DNA from 4 places in the Actinoplanes sp. NPDC048967 genome. Region 1 is predicted to be linked to each of the others. Evidence: riboswitches for the same ligand, from Rfam matches in the RefSeq annotation. Region 1 holds a riboswitch; each other region holds the start of a gene.
The links. A riboswitch is a leader RNA that binds a small molecule or an ion and turns the genes downstream of it on or off. The one in region 1 is predicted to bind cyclic di-AMP.

Region 1 (3,583 bases):
CTGGGACCGTGGTACGACTTCCAGCCGGTGGCCGGGAACCAGATCTGTTTGTTCCAGATGACGTAGAGGATGCCGAGCCGGTCGGCGTTACGCACCAGGAAGGCCATCAGGTTGTTGCCGTACTCCCGGGTGTCCTGGTTGTGCCACGGTGAGAAGCCGCTCTTCTGCAGGGACCAGTCGCAGGCGCGGCCCTTGGGATGCTCGAACGGGCCGCCGTTGCGGTGACAACCGACGAACCGGTTGAACTTGGCCTTCTTCACTTCCTTGTACATGTGGAAGGTGCGCGCCGTGATGCAGCCACCGGTGGTCGGGTCGTCGACGTTGCAGGACTCCGGTCCGAACTCGCCGTCGGAGTTGCGCGGTGCGGGTGCGGCGATCTTGGACTTGACGTCCACGAAGCCGCCGGTGACCGACTTGCCGCCGACCTGGGCCAGCGCCTTCTCGGCCGACTCCTTCTGCTTCTCCATCAGCGCGAGGTTCTGCTTCTGCGCCTTGACCTCCTGGTCCAGGCGCGTCTTGCTGGCGGTCACCTCGTCGATGGCCTGGTCCAGCTCGCGCAGCTTGCCGTCGTTGAGGGCGTTGATCTCCTCGAGGGAGACCGCCTTCTTGAGGAAGCCGTCCGGGCTGGTGGTGTTGAGCAGGAAGCCCATGGTCGAGATGCCGCCGGTGCGGTACTGCTGAGCGGCGACCGCGCCGACCTCGGGCAGCAGCAGGTCGCGCTTCGCCTCGGCGTTCTTGACCTTGAGGGCGAGGCCGAGCTGGGTCTTGGTCGACTTGGCGACCGCCGCCTTCGCCGTCAGATAGCGCCGGCCCGTGGAGTCCAGCACGTCGTTCAGCAGCGGGTTGTCGTCGCCGTCGTCGGCGGTGGCCGACTTGGTGTCGTCCGGATCGGCGTTCGCCGGGGATGCGGGCGCGAGCATCATCGTGACCGCGGCGAGCGGTGCCAGGGCGAGGATCAGCCACCGGCGGGGTCTTGCCGTCATTCAGAATCCTTCCGCGTGACCACCGGCCGGGTTAGCTGACGGGTTCGGGACGGAAGCAATCCCTACCACTGACTCGTGGATTCACCCCGGTAGTTCTGTGGTTCCCCGGCTCATCTTGCGACGATTAGATGGTGGGCTGCCGGCGCCTTGGGGGCAGCGCCTTCTGGCAGTGACCGGCGGCCAGCTTACCTGACAACGGCCGAACCGGCAGTGCTGCCGCGGACGGCAAAACGGTTACCGGACAACGACTTTCCGTCACCGCTCGATGGAATGACGCAGGTCATAGCCCGTAACGGCACATTAATGTGAGTCGTTGCATTCTTTCCGTCGATTGCTCACCATCAGTGCACGATCGATTGCGTACGGTGTGACGACTGTCGATTCTTAGCATTGATGGGTAGTGTTCGTCACGGTCTCAGCGCAGACCGCCGCCTAATCGCCGCACGGCGAGCCGGGGAACCACTCGAGTAATGGGGTGAATCCGATCCGCGCACCCCCGCGCGATCGGTAGGGATCGCTTCCGTCCCGAACCCGTCAGCTAACTCGGTCGGCGGCCGACGGAAGGAATGTTCGTGAGGCTCAACCCTGTCCGCCGGCGATTAGCGACCGTGCTCGCGGTCCTCGTCGCCACCTCGGGGCTGGCGCTCGCCGCCCCGACCTCCGCCTCCGCCGCACCCCGCCCCTTGGCCGCGCCGGGCGACTCGGGAGACGACGGCGAGGGCGGCTCGAAGTCCCTCATCAAGCAGCTCGAGGCGGCGTCCAAGGGCTTCGTCGAGGCCCAGGAGGCGCTGGACCGCTCCAAGAAGCGCCAGCGGGAGCTGACCGCCAAGCTCAAGGAGCTCGACACCCAGCTCGGCCCCAAGCAGGCGGCGCTGGACGAGATCGTCCAGCGGGCGTACCGCACCGGGCGGCTCGGGCCGATGTCGGCGATGATCACCGCCGACTCCACCGGCAGCATGCTGGACCGGGCGCAGACGCTGGAGACCATCGCCGTCAAGCAGGACCGCGCGGTGCGCGACCTGAAGGACAGCCGGGACCAGCAGGCGCAGGCCAAGACGGCGATCGACACCGCTGTCCGCGAACAGCAGCGCCAGCTCACCGTCATGGCCAAGCGCAAGAAGCAGGCCGAGGACGCGTTGAAGGTCGCCAACGCCGCCAGCGGCGGATCCTCGAGTTCGTCGTCCGGCGGCGGTACCTCCAGCGACGGCGGCAGCAGCGCCCTGGCCGCGCCCGCGCCGCGCAACTCGGACGGCTCCCTGCCGAGCGAGTCGTGCAGCGTCAACGACCCGACCACCTCGGGCTGCATCACGCCGCGCACCCTGCACGCGATGCAGGAGGCGAAGAAGGACGGTTTCAACCACTTCATCGCCTGCTTCCGCCACCAGAACAGCGGTGAGCACCCGAAGGGCCGGGCCTGCGACTGGGCCGCCGACAAGGGCGGCTTCGGCGGCGACGCGACCGGGGCCAGCAAGGACTACGGCAACCGGCTGGCGAACTACTTCATCAAGAACGCGAGCCGGCTCGGGATCCTCTACGTCATCTGGTACCGGCGGATCTGGCTGCCCAGCAGCGGCTGGAAGTCTTACTCCGGGGCCGGCGGTGACCCGTCGAGCGACCACACCAACCACGTGCACATGTCGATGCGCTGACCGCGGGGGTGCGGGGCCTACCGCTTGACGTAGGCCTCGTACTCCTTCAGCACGTCGTCGGTCGGGCCGTCGGCGCGGATCAGGCCCGATTCCAGCCAGATGGCCCGCTCGCAGGTGTCGCGGATCGACTGCTCGCTGTGGCTCACCAGGAAGACGGTGCCGGCCTGCGCGCGCAGGTCCCGGACCCGCTGCTCACTGCGCCGGCGGAACTTCGCGTCGCCGGTGGCCAGCGCCTCGTCGATGAGCAACACGTCGTGCTGCTTGGCGGCCGCGATGGCGAACCGCAGCCGGGCTCCCATGCCGGACGAGTACGTCCGCATCGGCAGCGAGCTGAAGTCACCGCGCTCGTTGATGCCGGAGAAGTCGATGATGTCCTTGGTCTTGCTCTTGACCTCGGCCGGCGACATGCCCATGGCCAGGCAGCCCAGGACCACGTTGCGCTCACCCGGCAGGTCGTTCATCAGGGCGGCGCTGACGCCGAGCAGGGACGGCTGGCCGGCCGCGTAGATCGCCCCGCGCTCGACCGGCAGCAGCCCGGCGATCGCCCGCAGCAGCGTGGACTTGCCCGAGCCGTTGGTGCCGATCAGGCCGACGGCCTCACCCTTGTACGCGACGAAGCTCACACCCTTGATGGCGTGCACCTCGCGCATGGTCGCCGGCTTGGTGCCGGTGACGAGCCGCTTGAAGCTGGCGAGCGGGCTGCCGGTGCCCGGGGTCGCCGACTGCTGGATCCGATAGACCACGTGAGCGTCGTCGACGATGACCGTCGGATCGCGCCGGTCGCTGCCGGTCATGTTGTCAGCCACGGCCGTAGCCCTTCTCTCCGCGCCAGAAGTAGACGTAACCCCCGAGACCCACCACGAACGTCCAGGCGAGCGCCTCCAGCCACATCACCGTGGGACTCGCCGCGAGCGGCACGTCCTCCATCAGCGCGTGCCGCATGAGGTCGAT
Region 2 (3,583 bases), on a different contig from region 1:
GGGGCGTCGCTGGTGGACTTCGCCGTGGCGCTGCTGGTGGGGATCGTGGTGGGCACGTACTCGTCGGTGTTCCTGGCCACGCCGCTGGCGATCACCTTCCGGTCCCGCTGACCGGGGGCAGCGGGGTGTGCGCCGCCGTGCGCCCACCCCGCTGCTTCGCGCGGTAGGGTTCCCGGCACCGATCGATGCCGCCGGTAGCGGAAGGACGAGCCGATGACGGATCCCACGCAGCTCAACGCAGACCTGCCGCACTCGGCGCGGGTCTGGAACTACCTGCTCGGCGGCAAGGACAACTTCGCGGCGGACCGGGAGGCGGCCGACTACGCCGTCCGGCTGATGCCCGAGCTCGTGCTGTCGGCCCGGGCCAACCGGCAGTTCCTCGGCCGGGCCGTGCGGTTCCTGGCCGGCGAGGGGCGGATCCGCCAGTTCCTGGACGTCGGCACCGGGCTGCCCACCGCCGACAACACCCACGAGGTGGCCCAGGCCGTCGCCCCGGACGCCCGCGTCGTCTACGTCGACAACGACCCGCTGGTCCTGACGCACGCCCGCGCGTTGCTGACCAGCAGCCCCCAGGGGGCCACCGACTACCTCGCGGCCGACGTCCGCGATCCGCAGGCCATCCTCCGGGCCGCCGCCACCACACTGGACTTCGGCCGGCCGGCCGCGGTGGTGCTGTCCGGCATCCTCAACTTCGTCATGGACGACGCCGAGGCCCGGTCGGTGGTCGAGCAGTTCATGGCCGCGGTGCCCGCCGGCAGCTTCCTGCTGATCTCGCATCCGACCACGGAGGTCAACGGCGAGGCCGTCGAGGAGTCGATGCGGCAGTGGAACGAGAGCGGCGCGGCTCCGATCAGGACCCGCACCATCGAGGAGATCCGCGGCTTCTTCGCCGGGCTGGAGCTGCTCGAACCCGGCGTCGTGACCTGCACGGCCTGGCGGCCGGACCCGCGGCACCCCGGCATCACCGAGGTCGTGTCGGAGTTCGTCGCGGTGGGCCGCAAGCCCTGAGCGCCGGTGGGGGCCCGGCTGCCCCACGGGGGTAAGGCAGCCGGGCCGGCTCATCACAGCGACAGACGCTGACCGGGGAAGATCAGGTTGGGGTTGCCGCCGAGCTGCGCCCGGTTGAGCTGGTACAGCGCGTGCCAGCCGCCCTTGACGTGCTGGGCTGCCGCGATCCTGGCCAGCGTGTCGCCGGACTTCACCGTGTAGTGCTGGCCGGTGGCCTTGACCGAGGTGCGCTTGGTCGCCGCCGACTTCTTGTGCGTGGTGGTGCGCGACGCCGTGGCCTTCTTGCCGGCCGACGACGAACCGCCGGTGTTCTTCGCCCGGTAGGACTTCGTCGAGCCGGCCTTCTTGCCGCACACCGGCCACGCGCCGATGCCCTGGCCGTCGAGCACCTTCTCGGCGATGCGGATCTGCTCCGCGCGGCTCGCCTTGTTCGCGGTGCTCGCGTACTTGCCGCCGCCGTACGCCTTCCACGTGCTGCGGCTGAACTGCAGGCCACCGTAGTAGCCGTTGCCGGTGTTGATGCTCCAGTTGCCACCGGACTCGCACTGCGCGACCGCGTCCCAGTTGACCCCGGACTGCGCCGCGGCCGGAGAGGCCGGGCCCAGCAGGGCGACGGTGCCCGCGGCACCGGCCACGACCAGGCCGAGGGCGCGCAGAGACTGCTTGTGGATCTGTGCCATCGAGTGAACCTCCACGCCTGCGAGGTCAGCTGTCGGGTTCGGGCTGAGGTTGCCCGGCCGCTGTGGTGCGGCTTCACCCCGAGGCGCGCGGGGAGCGCGCCGGAGAACCTGTGGGTCCCCCGCTCCATGCCTGAGTTGAGTTCCCAGCCCGGTCGGCGGCAGGACTCGGCGTTACCGACCGCGGGGCCCGCGTCAGCGGACCGGCCGACGGTAACCACGTTGCCCGCCACGGAACCAACCTCCGGGGGCCTAACGTGACGTTGTTCTCAGCTTTTGCCCACTTTTGATCTTGGCCCGAATCGGGACAGAACCGGTCGATCTACAGGGGCAGCCACTCCGTGGCCGTGGTCACCGCCCGCAGCACCTCCGGCAGCGGTTCGACGCCCAGGCCGGGCCCGGCCGGCACGCTCAGATGGCCGTCACGCAGCACGAACGGCTCGGTCAGGTCGGTGCGGAAGTAACGGTCGGACGCCGAGGTGTCGCCGGGCAGGGTGAAACCCGGCAGGGCGGCCAGGGCCACGTTCGCGGCCCGGCCCAGGCCCGTCTCGAGCATGCCACCGCACCACACCGGTACGCCGTGCGCGACGCAGACATCGTGGATCCGGCGCGCCTCCAGATACCCGCCGACGCGGCCCGGCTTGACGTTGACGATCGCGGCGGCGCCCATGCTGATCGCCGCGGCGGCGGTACGGGCCGAGGTGATGGACTCGTCCAGGCAGATGGGCGTGGTGATCAACTTCGCCAGCTCGGCGTGGCCGAGGATGTCCTCCTCGTCCAGCGGCTGCTCGATCAGCAGCAGCCCGAACGGATCGAGCCGGGCGAGGTGCCGGGCGTCCGCGACCGTGTACGCCGTGTTCGCGTCGACCTGCAGCAGCACCTCGTCACCGAAGCGCTCCCGCACCGCCCGGACCGGCGCCACGTCCCACCCGGGCTCGATCTTCAGCTTGATCCGCAGGTAACCGGCCGCCAGGTAACCACCGACGGCGTCGAGCAGCTCGCCGAGCGAGGACATGATGCCCACCGACACGCCGCACGGGACCCGGTCGTGCACGGCGCCCAGCTCACGGCCCAGCGGCCGCCCCTGGGCGCGCAGCTCGGCGTCCAGCACCGCGGTCTCCAGGGCGGCCTTGGCCATCCGGTGACCCTTGAACGGCGCCAGGGCCGGCCCCACCGCGTACGCGTCCAGCCGCGGCGCGGCCGCCAATGCCGGCACGAGGTAGCGGCGCAGCACGTCGGCGGCGGCGTCGGTGTACTCCGAGGAGTAGCGGGGGTCGGCCATCGCCACGCACTCACCCCAGCCCTCGGCCTCGCCGGTGACCACCCGCACCAGCAGCACGTCCCGGCCGGTCTCGGTGCCGAACGAGGTGCGGAACGGCGTGACCAGCGGCATGCTCACCCGGCGCAGCTCCACGCCCCGAAGTCTCACCGGCCGTACTCCCCGGAGCCGCGGGTGAGGACGTACCAGCCGTCGCGGTCGAAGCCGGCGAAGCGCAACCGGTCGGCGAGCAGCGTGCTCAGCGTCTCCCGGACGGCGACCCGCCAGTCCTTGGCCGCCCCTGGAGCCCGGCGGCGCAGGCTCTCGATGTCCTCCGGCACGGCCACCACCAAGGTCTGGCCCCGGAACGAGCCCGGCACCGGCCCACCGGCGCCGGAACGGCGCAGCGCCACGGTGGCGGTCGGCGGCCGCACGGCGCGCACCGGCCTGCCGGCACCGGCGGAGACGACCGCCGGCGCGGCGAGATCCCAGCGCACCATCAGCCGGTCGCTCTCGTCGTCGCCGTTGATCCGGTCGTGCATCGGGCCGTAGAAGTTCGCCAGGTACTCCGTCGGGACCGCGCCCAGCTTGGCCAGGTTGAAGTAGGCGTTGCGGGCCACCAGCGGGTCGAACGTCCAGC
Region 3 (3,583 bases), on a different contig from region 1:
CCAGCCGGACCGCCAGGTCGTAGGCCCGGTCGCCGGTGATCAGCACCTGCCGGCCGCGCAGCGGGGAGAAGTCGACGTCGTAGAGCCAGGACGTGTCGAAGCCGTCGGGGTCGCGGGCGTTGATCGACAGCAGGGTGGGGGCCACCTCGGCCATGTCGAACGCCTCGAGCCAGCTGGCCGGGTTCTTGGCCAGCAGCAGCCGGATGTTGCGGCCGTCGCGTTCCACCTGGGCGTAGCGGCCCGCCACCGAGGCGACGCCGGCCAGCCGGGGGACGGCCTCTATCGGGCGGACGCCGAACTCGGCGGCCACGGCCAGCGCGGTGGCGGCGTTGCCCAGGTTGACGTGCCCGGGCAGCTGGAGCTTGACCAGGTGCCAGTCGCCGCGGGGGTCGATGACGCCGTCGTCCTCGACGGTCCACTGGGCCTGCGGGCGGCGCAGCGGGCACCCGGTGCAGCGCCAGTCGCCGTTCGCCCGTTCGATCGGGGAGCCGCACTCCGGGCAGACGAACGAGTCGTCGTGCCAGCGCTGGCCGGCGCTGAACCAGACGACGTGCGCGGTGTTGACCGCCGCCCAGACCACCATCGGGTCGTCGGCGTTGGCGACCACGTGCACGTCGGGGTGGGCGGCCAGGGCGGTCCGCCACATCTGGGCCATCATGGCGACTTCCTTGGCCCGGTCGAGCTGGTCGCGCGAGAGGTTGAGCAGCGCGACCACCCGCGGGGTGGTCTCGTCGATGACCCGGGCCAGGTAGTGCTCGTCGACCTCGAGCACCGCGAACGGGGTGGCACCGGCCTTGGCCAGGGCCGAGGTGTGCCCGGTGGGCATGTTGGCGCCGAAGGAGTTGGTGGCGACCGGGCCCAGCACGCCGAGGGCGGCCGCGGTGAACCGGGTCGTGGTCGTCTTGCCGTTGGTGCCCGAGACCAGCGCGATCGCGCGGCCGGCGGCGAGGTTCTTCAGCAGGTCGGGATCGATCTTGAGACCGATCCACCCGCCGATCACCGAGCCGTCGCCGCGGCCGGCCGCCCGTGAGAGCGCCGCAGCGGTTCGCGACACGGAGGTCGCGACCTTGGCCCGTAGGGGCATCTTCCCGTCCGTCACGGCGACGAGGGTACCGGAAACGGACACTACGTCGAGTGGCCCTGGGTGCGTCCTGTGGACATCCACCGCTGGGTGGCCCCCTCGGCCGAACGGATGATCTCCACTACGCCGCCTGTCGCCGAGTTTGCGCCGGTGGGGGCGTTTACGGTCACATTCTCCCGACCTGGATCCGGCCCATGATCGGCCCCGTCGGGCTTTTTGTGTGTTGTGTTTCACCCGTAACCTTCGACGTAAAGTGATCAGCCAATCACCTGGTGCACTGGCATTTGTCACGGCGTGGTTACAAACCGGACAGGGGTTCGCGTGCCAAATACTCTCCGTAGCCAAGGGGAGTCCTGCACGTCACCCGGAAATCGGGTAGCAAGGACGAGCCGGTGAGCGCCCGCTCGCCGCTCGCACCGCAACGGACCACGCCGAGCCCTGCCCCGGTCCGAGCGGCGCGACCACACGTACGCGAACGACAACACAGGCATACGGGGGCAGGGACGGGGGACCCAGATTCGGTCCCACGGGGTACGCGCCAGTCGCGGCGTACCACGGAGGACCTTGGGGTGAAGCCACCATCGGTGGCCGGGCAACCTTCCCGCCCGAACCCGACAGCTAACCTCGCAGGCGTGCCGGAGGGATCTCTCTACCGTGCACGAAAGCACCTCGCACCGGCGCCGTCGTACCGTTGGCACCGGTCCCATCGCTCTGTCCCTGGGTCTCAGCCTCGCGGCCAGCCAGCTGATCGGCACCCCGGCGGCCTCCGCCGCTCCGGCGCCCGTCACTGCGGCCGCGTCGGCAGCCGTCAAGCCCAAGCTCACGAACTCCTACAACAGGAGGTCGGTGAAGAAGGGTCAGACGGTCCGGGTGACCGCGAAGCTCATCAACCCGAAGACCGGCAAGGGCGTCAAGAGCGTCAAGGTCAAGCTGCAGATCCGGGGCGGCAAGTCGTGGAAGACCTGGGTCACCCGGTCGACCGACTCCAAGGGCGCGGTCTCGATCCTGACCAAGCCCGGCTCGTCGCTGTACTACCGCACCGTCTTCTCCGGCGGTAAGGGCTACACCTCGACGCGCAGCAGCCAGACCAAGATCACCGTGAAGACCCAGAACAAGGCGGCCAAGGTGCTGGCCGAGGCGGCCAAGCACAAGGGTGCGCCGTACAAGTTCGGTGCTTCCGGTCCGAACCGGTTCGACTGCTCCGGCTACACCATGTACGTCTACAAGAAGGCCGCCGGCAAGAAGCTGCCGCACAAGGCCAACTCGCAGCAGCGGTACGGCAAGGCCGTCGGCAAGGGCAGCAAGAAGGCCGGCGACCTGCTGGTCTTCCGCTCCGGCTCCTACGGCACCCACGTCGGCATCTACGCCGGCGGCGGCTACATGTGGGCCGCACCGCACACGGGTGACAAGGTCAAGAAGCAGAAGGTCTACGGCAAGAACTACGTCGTGCGCCGCCTCGTCTGAGTTCCGCTCAGCGGTACGGTCACCGACAGCACCAGTAAGAGCAGTACGACAGTTCAGTGGGGCGCGACCCGGTACGGGGTCGCGCCCCACTGTCATGTCCGCTCCACTTTCTCCTCCACTTTCCTCCCCGATGGGGTGCCGAAGGGCAACCGCGCCTTCCCCAACGCCCGAAATCGGGGGACTTTCGTGCCCGGGTGGGCGGCATGTCGGAAAGTGGACCATGGTGCGGCCCGCCCGGCCCTCCACTTCCACCCCACCGGCTCTGACGTGCGGATACATCCGCGAATCGGGTTCGCGGAAGCCGTCATTCTGGTTGCGAGTGGAGGGAAGTGGAGTAGAGTGGAGCGCAGTGGCAGGGCCTGAGGAGGAGCTGAATCCGAGGGAATTTGCCGGCCCAGACGACAGGTGATCCGCACAGAGCTGGCTCTGCGGCGGCGCCCGGGGCAGGGGGGTTGGGCCGATGTTCCTCGGCACGCACACCCCGCGCCTGGACGACAAGGGCCGACTGATCCTTCCGGCGAAGTTCCGCGACGAGTTGGCGGGAGGTGTCGTGATCACCAAGGGGCAGGAGCGTTGCCTGTACGTCTTCCCGATGCCGGAGTTCCAGCGGATCGCCGACCAGCTGCGCGAACAGCCGGTCACCCACAAGGCCGCCCGGGCCTACAGCCGGGTGTTCTTCGCCAGTGCGCACGACGAGATCCCCGACAAGCAGGGCCGGGTCACCATCCCGGCGCATCTTCGGGAGTATGCGGCGCTGAACCGCGAACTCGTGGTGATCGGCGCGAGCACACGGGTGGAGATCTGGGACAAGCAGTCCTGGGAGCAGTACCTCTCGGCGAGCGAGGACGACTTCGCCGACATCGAGGAGGGGGTGCTGCCCGGCGGATTGTGAGGCGTGGCACCTGTGGGCCAGAGAAACGGCCCGGACGTCGCTGCCGCCGTACTGCGAGATCTCCAGCCGCTCCCGCTCCTGGCGCCTCTTCCCCGGTGCCAGGCGTGTGTCCGGTCGGGCGCGCCCGATGGCAACGGGCACGAGCG
Region 4 (3,583 bases), on a different contig from region 1:
CGACCTGCGAGGTCGAGTCCGTTGAGCGGCTGCGCTGCCCGGACGGGACCACCCTGACCGCCGACCACCAGGAGGCGGGCGACACGGCGGTGGTGGTCTACCACCCGCGGGGCTGGGTCAACGCCCAGACGGAGACGACGTACCGCTCGGCGGATTACGGGTCATGTCGCTCGGAGGGGACCTCGGCGGCTTCTGACGAAGTCGATGTATTCCTCGCCGGCCACCGCATCCGGGCAGCCTAGCGCGGACGGCGACGAGTCACCGACCTGCTCAACCGGAGGACGGCGCTGCGGAGCGGTCCCAAGGAAAAAGCCGCCACGAAAAGTGGCGGCTTTTCCGTCGTGCTCGGTGCCGGCGTCAGCCGGTCGGGCGGCGGATGCCGGTGATGGCCCCGCTGCGATCGATCGACGCCATGCGGACGTGGTCACCCGTGTGCGGTGCGTGCACCATCGTGTTGCCGCCGACATAGATGCCGACATGATGGACCGGACTGCCGTAGAAGATCAGGTCGCCCGGCTGCAGCTGACTGCGGCTGACCGCCCGGCCCGCTCCGATCTGGTCACCGGTGAAGTGCTCCAGGTGCACCCCGACCACCGCCCAGGCCACCTTGGTCAGGCCGGAGCAGTCGTAGCCGCCCGGCCCTTCCGCACCGAAGACGTACGGCTTGCCGATGAGGTCGCACGCCTTCTGCGCCGCCCGGCCGCCCTTGTCGTCGGTGTAGTCGACCGGGCACGGGCCGGTCTTGAACGCACCGTCGGAGCCGCCGCTCGCGCCGTACGCCCTGATCCGCAATTTCTGCAGCTCGTCGACCTTCTTCTGGATGTCCTTCTTCTGCTGGGCCAGCGCCTTGTCGCGCGCCGCCACGGCTTTGGTCAGGGTGTCCAGGTCGCGCTTGTCGCCCGCGAGCTGGTCGCGGAGCTTCGCGGCGCCCGAGACCGACTCACGCTGGTGCCGGCTGATCTGGTCGAGGAACGTGAGTTTCTCGGTCAGAGAGGTCGGCGAGCCACTGACGACCATGGCCTTCATGGCGCTGGGCGAGCCCTGCATGTAGGCCTTTCCCGCCATGTTGCCCACCTGCGACATGGCCAGGTCGACCTCCAGCTCCAGCGGTGCGAGCCGTTTGTCGATCTTCCGGAGCTGGGCCTGGTTCTTGAGCAGCTGGTTGTGCACGTTGTTGTACTGCTCGATGACCGGTTCCAGCTTGTTCCACTGCTCGTCGATCTGCTTTTCGATGCTCGACGGGGACGGTGTCGCATTCGCCACCCCGGGAGTGAGAAGAATCCCGACCGCGACGACGGCGCAGGCGATGCTGCGCAGAATTGCGGCGCTGCGCGCCTCAATCCGTTTCACGTAGGTGCAGTGTCCTTTCTTCCCTCGGCCGCCGACCGGGTTAGCTGACGGGTGCGGGCGGGAAGCGCGCCCGGCCACCGTGCTGCTGGTGGCTTGACCCCAGAATTCTTGGGTCCCCGGTTCGTCTCGCGACGATTAGGCGGTGGCCCGTCAGTTCGCCCGGATTGGGACGAGGGGGGACTGCCGAGCCGGGCACTACCGTACTCCCGATCAACGGCGAATTGAACCCGGCGGTATCAGGACACACTGCGCCGAACATTGGTCGACGCAGCGTGAGTGAATGGCCGTCACAGGGGCCAGGCCGAGAGCGCCCGGTCCAGCCAGGGCAACACCAGAATCACTGTGGGTAATACCAGCAGGCCGACCGCGCCGGTGGCCGCGGCCAGGCTCAAGGTCACGGTGACCGGGCGCGGATCACTCACATTCAGCCGGTCGAGCCGGCGCCGGCGCTCTGCCGCCGCGCTGCCGAGCTCCGCCGGCGCGTCCGGGCTGACCGCGTCGCTGAGCAGCGCCAGGGCCGTGCGCAGCGGCGCCGCGCCGCAGCGCCGCCGGGCGGCGTCGTCGGCGACCATCTCGAGCAGCAGGTGTACGGCGTCGAGCGGCGCCCGGCTGCGCAACGGCCGCGGCACCGCCCGGTAGAACGCGGTGAACGACTCCATGACCACGTCGTGCCGGTGCCGCAGATGGGTCTGCTCGTGCGCGATCACCGCGGCCACCTGCTCGGCGTCGAGCACCCGCAGCGCGCCGTCACTGAGCACCACCCGCGGCGAGCGCCCCGGCAGGCAGTACGCGAAAGGCAGCGGCCCGTCCAGCACCCGCAGCCCGGCGGGCACCTCAGCCGGCAGCTCGCCGTGGCGCTCGGCACTGTCCAACAGGTCGACCAGCAGCCGGTGCCGGGACCGGCGGGCCCGCGACCGGATGCTCACCCGGACGAGCGACACCAGCAGCCGCACGATGATCACCGCGGCGATCACCAGCGCGAAGATCAGCGCGGCCGCACCCACCGGCCGGTCCGAACCCAGCTCACTGACCAACTCCTGAGGTCCGGCCAGCACCACGCCCAGCGCGCAGAGCACCCCGGTGAGGGTGATGCTCTGCCAGAGCGCGACGGCGGCGGCGGGCGCGCGGTCAGGCCAGCGCGCGCCGGCCAGGATGCCCGGCACGACCAGCGACAGGGTCAGCCCCAGAGCGCCGAGCAGCAAGGCGGTCACGGCCGAGCGCCCGGGTCCTTCCGTGCCGCCTCGATGGCGGCGGTCAGGGCCGACGGGTCGATCCGGCCGACGAAGTGCGCCAGGGCCGCGTCGCGGACGCCGTCGGGAGCCGCGCTGAGGGCGTCGAGCATCAGGGCGGCGGTCATCTCCTCGCGCGACTGCGCGGGGGCGTAGCGGTACGCCCGGTCGGCGCGCTGCTGGGTGACGACACCCTTCTTGGCCAGCCGGTCCAGCACGGTCATCACGGTCGTGTACGCCAGCTCGCGGTCGCGGCTCAGCCGTTCGTGCACCTGGCGCACGGTCAGCGGCTCGCCGGCGTTCCACAACTGCGTCATGACCTCACGTTCGAGGTCTCCCAAAGCCATGTGAACCACTCTACTGCACAGCGTCGTACTACGAGGCGTAGTATCTACTACGGAACGTCGTAGAGGGGGCCATCCATGGACGTGCTCGAGCTGACCCGGCTGCAGTTCGCGGTCGTGACGATCTACCACTACTTCTTCGTGCCGCTGTCGATCAGCCTGGCCGGAACCGCCGCCGGCCTGCAGCTCGCCTGGCTGCGCACCGGCCAGGAGCGCTACCGGCAGCTCACCAAGCTGGTCGGCAAGCTGCTCATCGTCACCTTCGCGGTCGGCGTGGTCACCGGGCTGGTGCAGGAGTTCCAGTTCGGGATGGGCTGGAGCAACTTCGCCCGCTTCTACGGCGACGTGTTCGGCCCGACGCTCGCGATCGAGGGCATGCTCGCCTTCTTCCTGGAGGCGACGTTCCTCGCGCTCTGGTACTTCGGCTGGGACCGGCTGCCGCGCAAGCTGCACGCCGCCACCATCGTCATCGTCGCGGCCGGCACCGTGATGTCCGCGTTCATCATCCTGGCCGCCAACTCGTTCATGCAGAACCCGGTCGCGTACTCGCTGGACCCGGTGACCGGGCGGGCGCACCTCGACGACTTCGGCGCGCTGCTGCTCAACAAGGTCAACCTGGCCGCGTTCCCGCACACGCTGGCCGGGGCGGTGATGGCCGGC

Region 2: it holds a riboswitch for cyclic di-AMP, as region 1 does, so the genes downstream of both, AB0C12_RS01190 (transglycosylase family protein) here and AB0C12_RS23135 (hypothetical protein) in region 1, are expected to answer to the same signal.
Region 3: it holds a riboswitch for cyclic di-AMP, as region 1 does, so the genes downstream of both, AB0C12_RS14915 (C40 family peptidase) here and AB0C12_RS23135 (hypothetical protein) in region 1, are expected to answer to the same signal.
Region 4: it holds a riboswitch for cyclic di-AMP, as region 1 does, so the genes downstream of both, AB0C12_RS02625 (NlpC/P60 family protein) here and AB0C12_RS23135 (hypothetical protein) in region 1, are expected to answer to the same signal.

Annotation. Positions count from the first base shown of each region.
Region 1 is NZ_JBEZFL010000005.1:294,753-298,335, forward strand. It holds gene AB0C12_RS23130 (hypothetical protein) at 1-983, opposite strand, end outside; cyclic di-AMP (ydaO/yuaA leader) riboswitch at 987-1,124, opposite strand; cyclic di-AMP (ydaO/yuaA leader) riboswitch at 1,403-1,552, shown strand; gene AB0C12_RS23135 (hypothetical protein) at 1,550-2,632, shown strand; gene AB0C12_RS23140 (ABC transporter ATP-binding protein) at 2,650-3,426, opposite strand; gene AB0C12_RS23145 (ABC transporter permease) at 3,431-3,583, opposite strand, start outside.
Region 2 is NZ_JBEZFL010000001.1:241,456-245,038, forward strand. It holds gene secD (protein translocase subunit SecD) at 1-111, shown strand, start outside; gene AB0C12_RS01185 (SAM-dependent methyltransferase) at 214-1,008, shown strand; gene AB0C12_RS01190 (transglycosylase family protein) at 1,062-1,688, opposite strand; cyclic di-AMP (ydaO/yuaA leader) riboswitch at 1,693-1,836, opposite strand; gene menC (o-succinylbenzoate synthase) at 2,008-3,114, opposite strand; gene AB0C12_RS01200 (GNAT family N-acetyltransferase) at 3,111-3,583, opposite strand, start outside.
Region 3 is NZ_JBEZFL010000003.1:507,252-510,834, reverse strand. It holds gene AB0C12_RS14920 (MurT ligase domain-containing protein) at 1-1,084, opposite strand, end outside; cyclic di-AMP (ydaO/yuaA leader) riboswitch at 1,548-1,729, shown strand; gene AB0C12_RS14915 (C40 family peptidase) at 1,736-2,545, shown strand; gene mraZ (division/cell wall cluster transcriptional repressor MraZ) at 3,006-3,437, shown strand.
Region 4 is NZ_JBEZFL010000001.1:543,676-547,258, forward strand. It holds gene AB0C12_RS02620 (hypothetical protein) at 1-242, shown strand, start outside; gene AB0C12_RS02625 (NlpC/P60 family protein) at 358-1,350, opposite strand; cyclic di-AMP (ydaO/yuaA leader) riboswitch at 1,365-1,502, opposite strand; gene AB0C12_RS02630 (M56 family metallopeptidase) at 1,638-2,561, opposite strand; gene AB0C12_RS02635 (BlaI/MecI/CopY family transcriptional regulator) at 2,558-2,926, opposite strand; gene AB0C12_RS02640 (cytochrome ubiquinol oxidase subunit I) at 3,002-3,583, shown strand, end outside.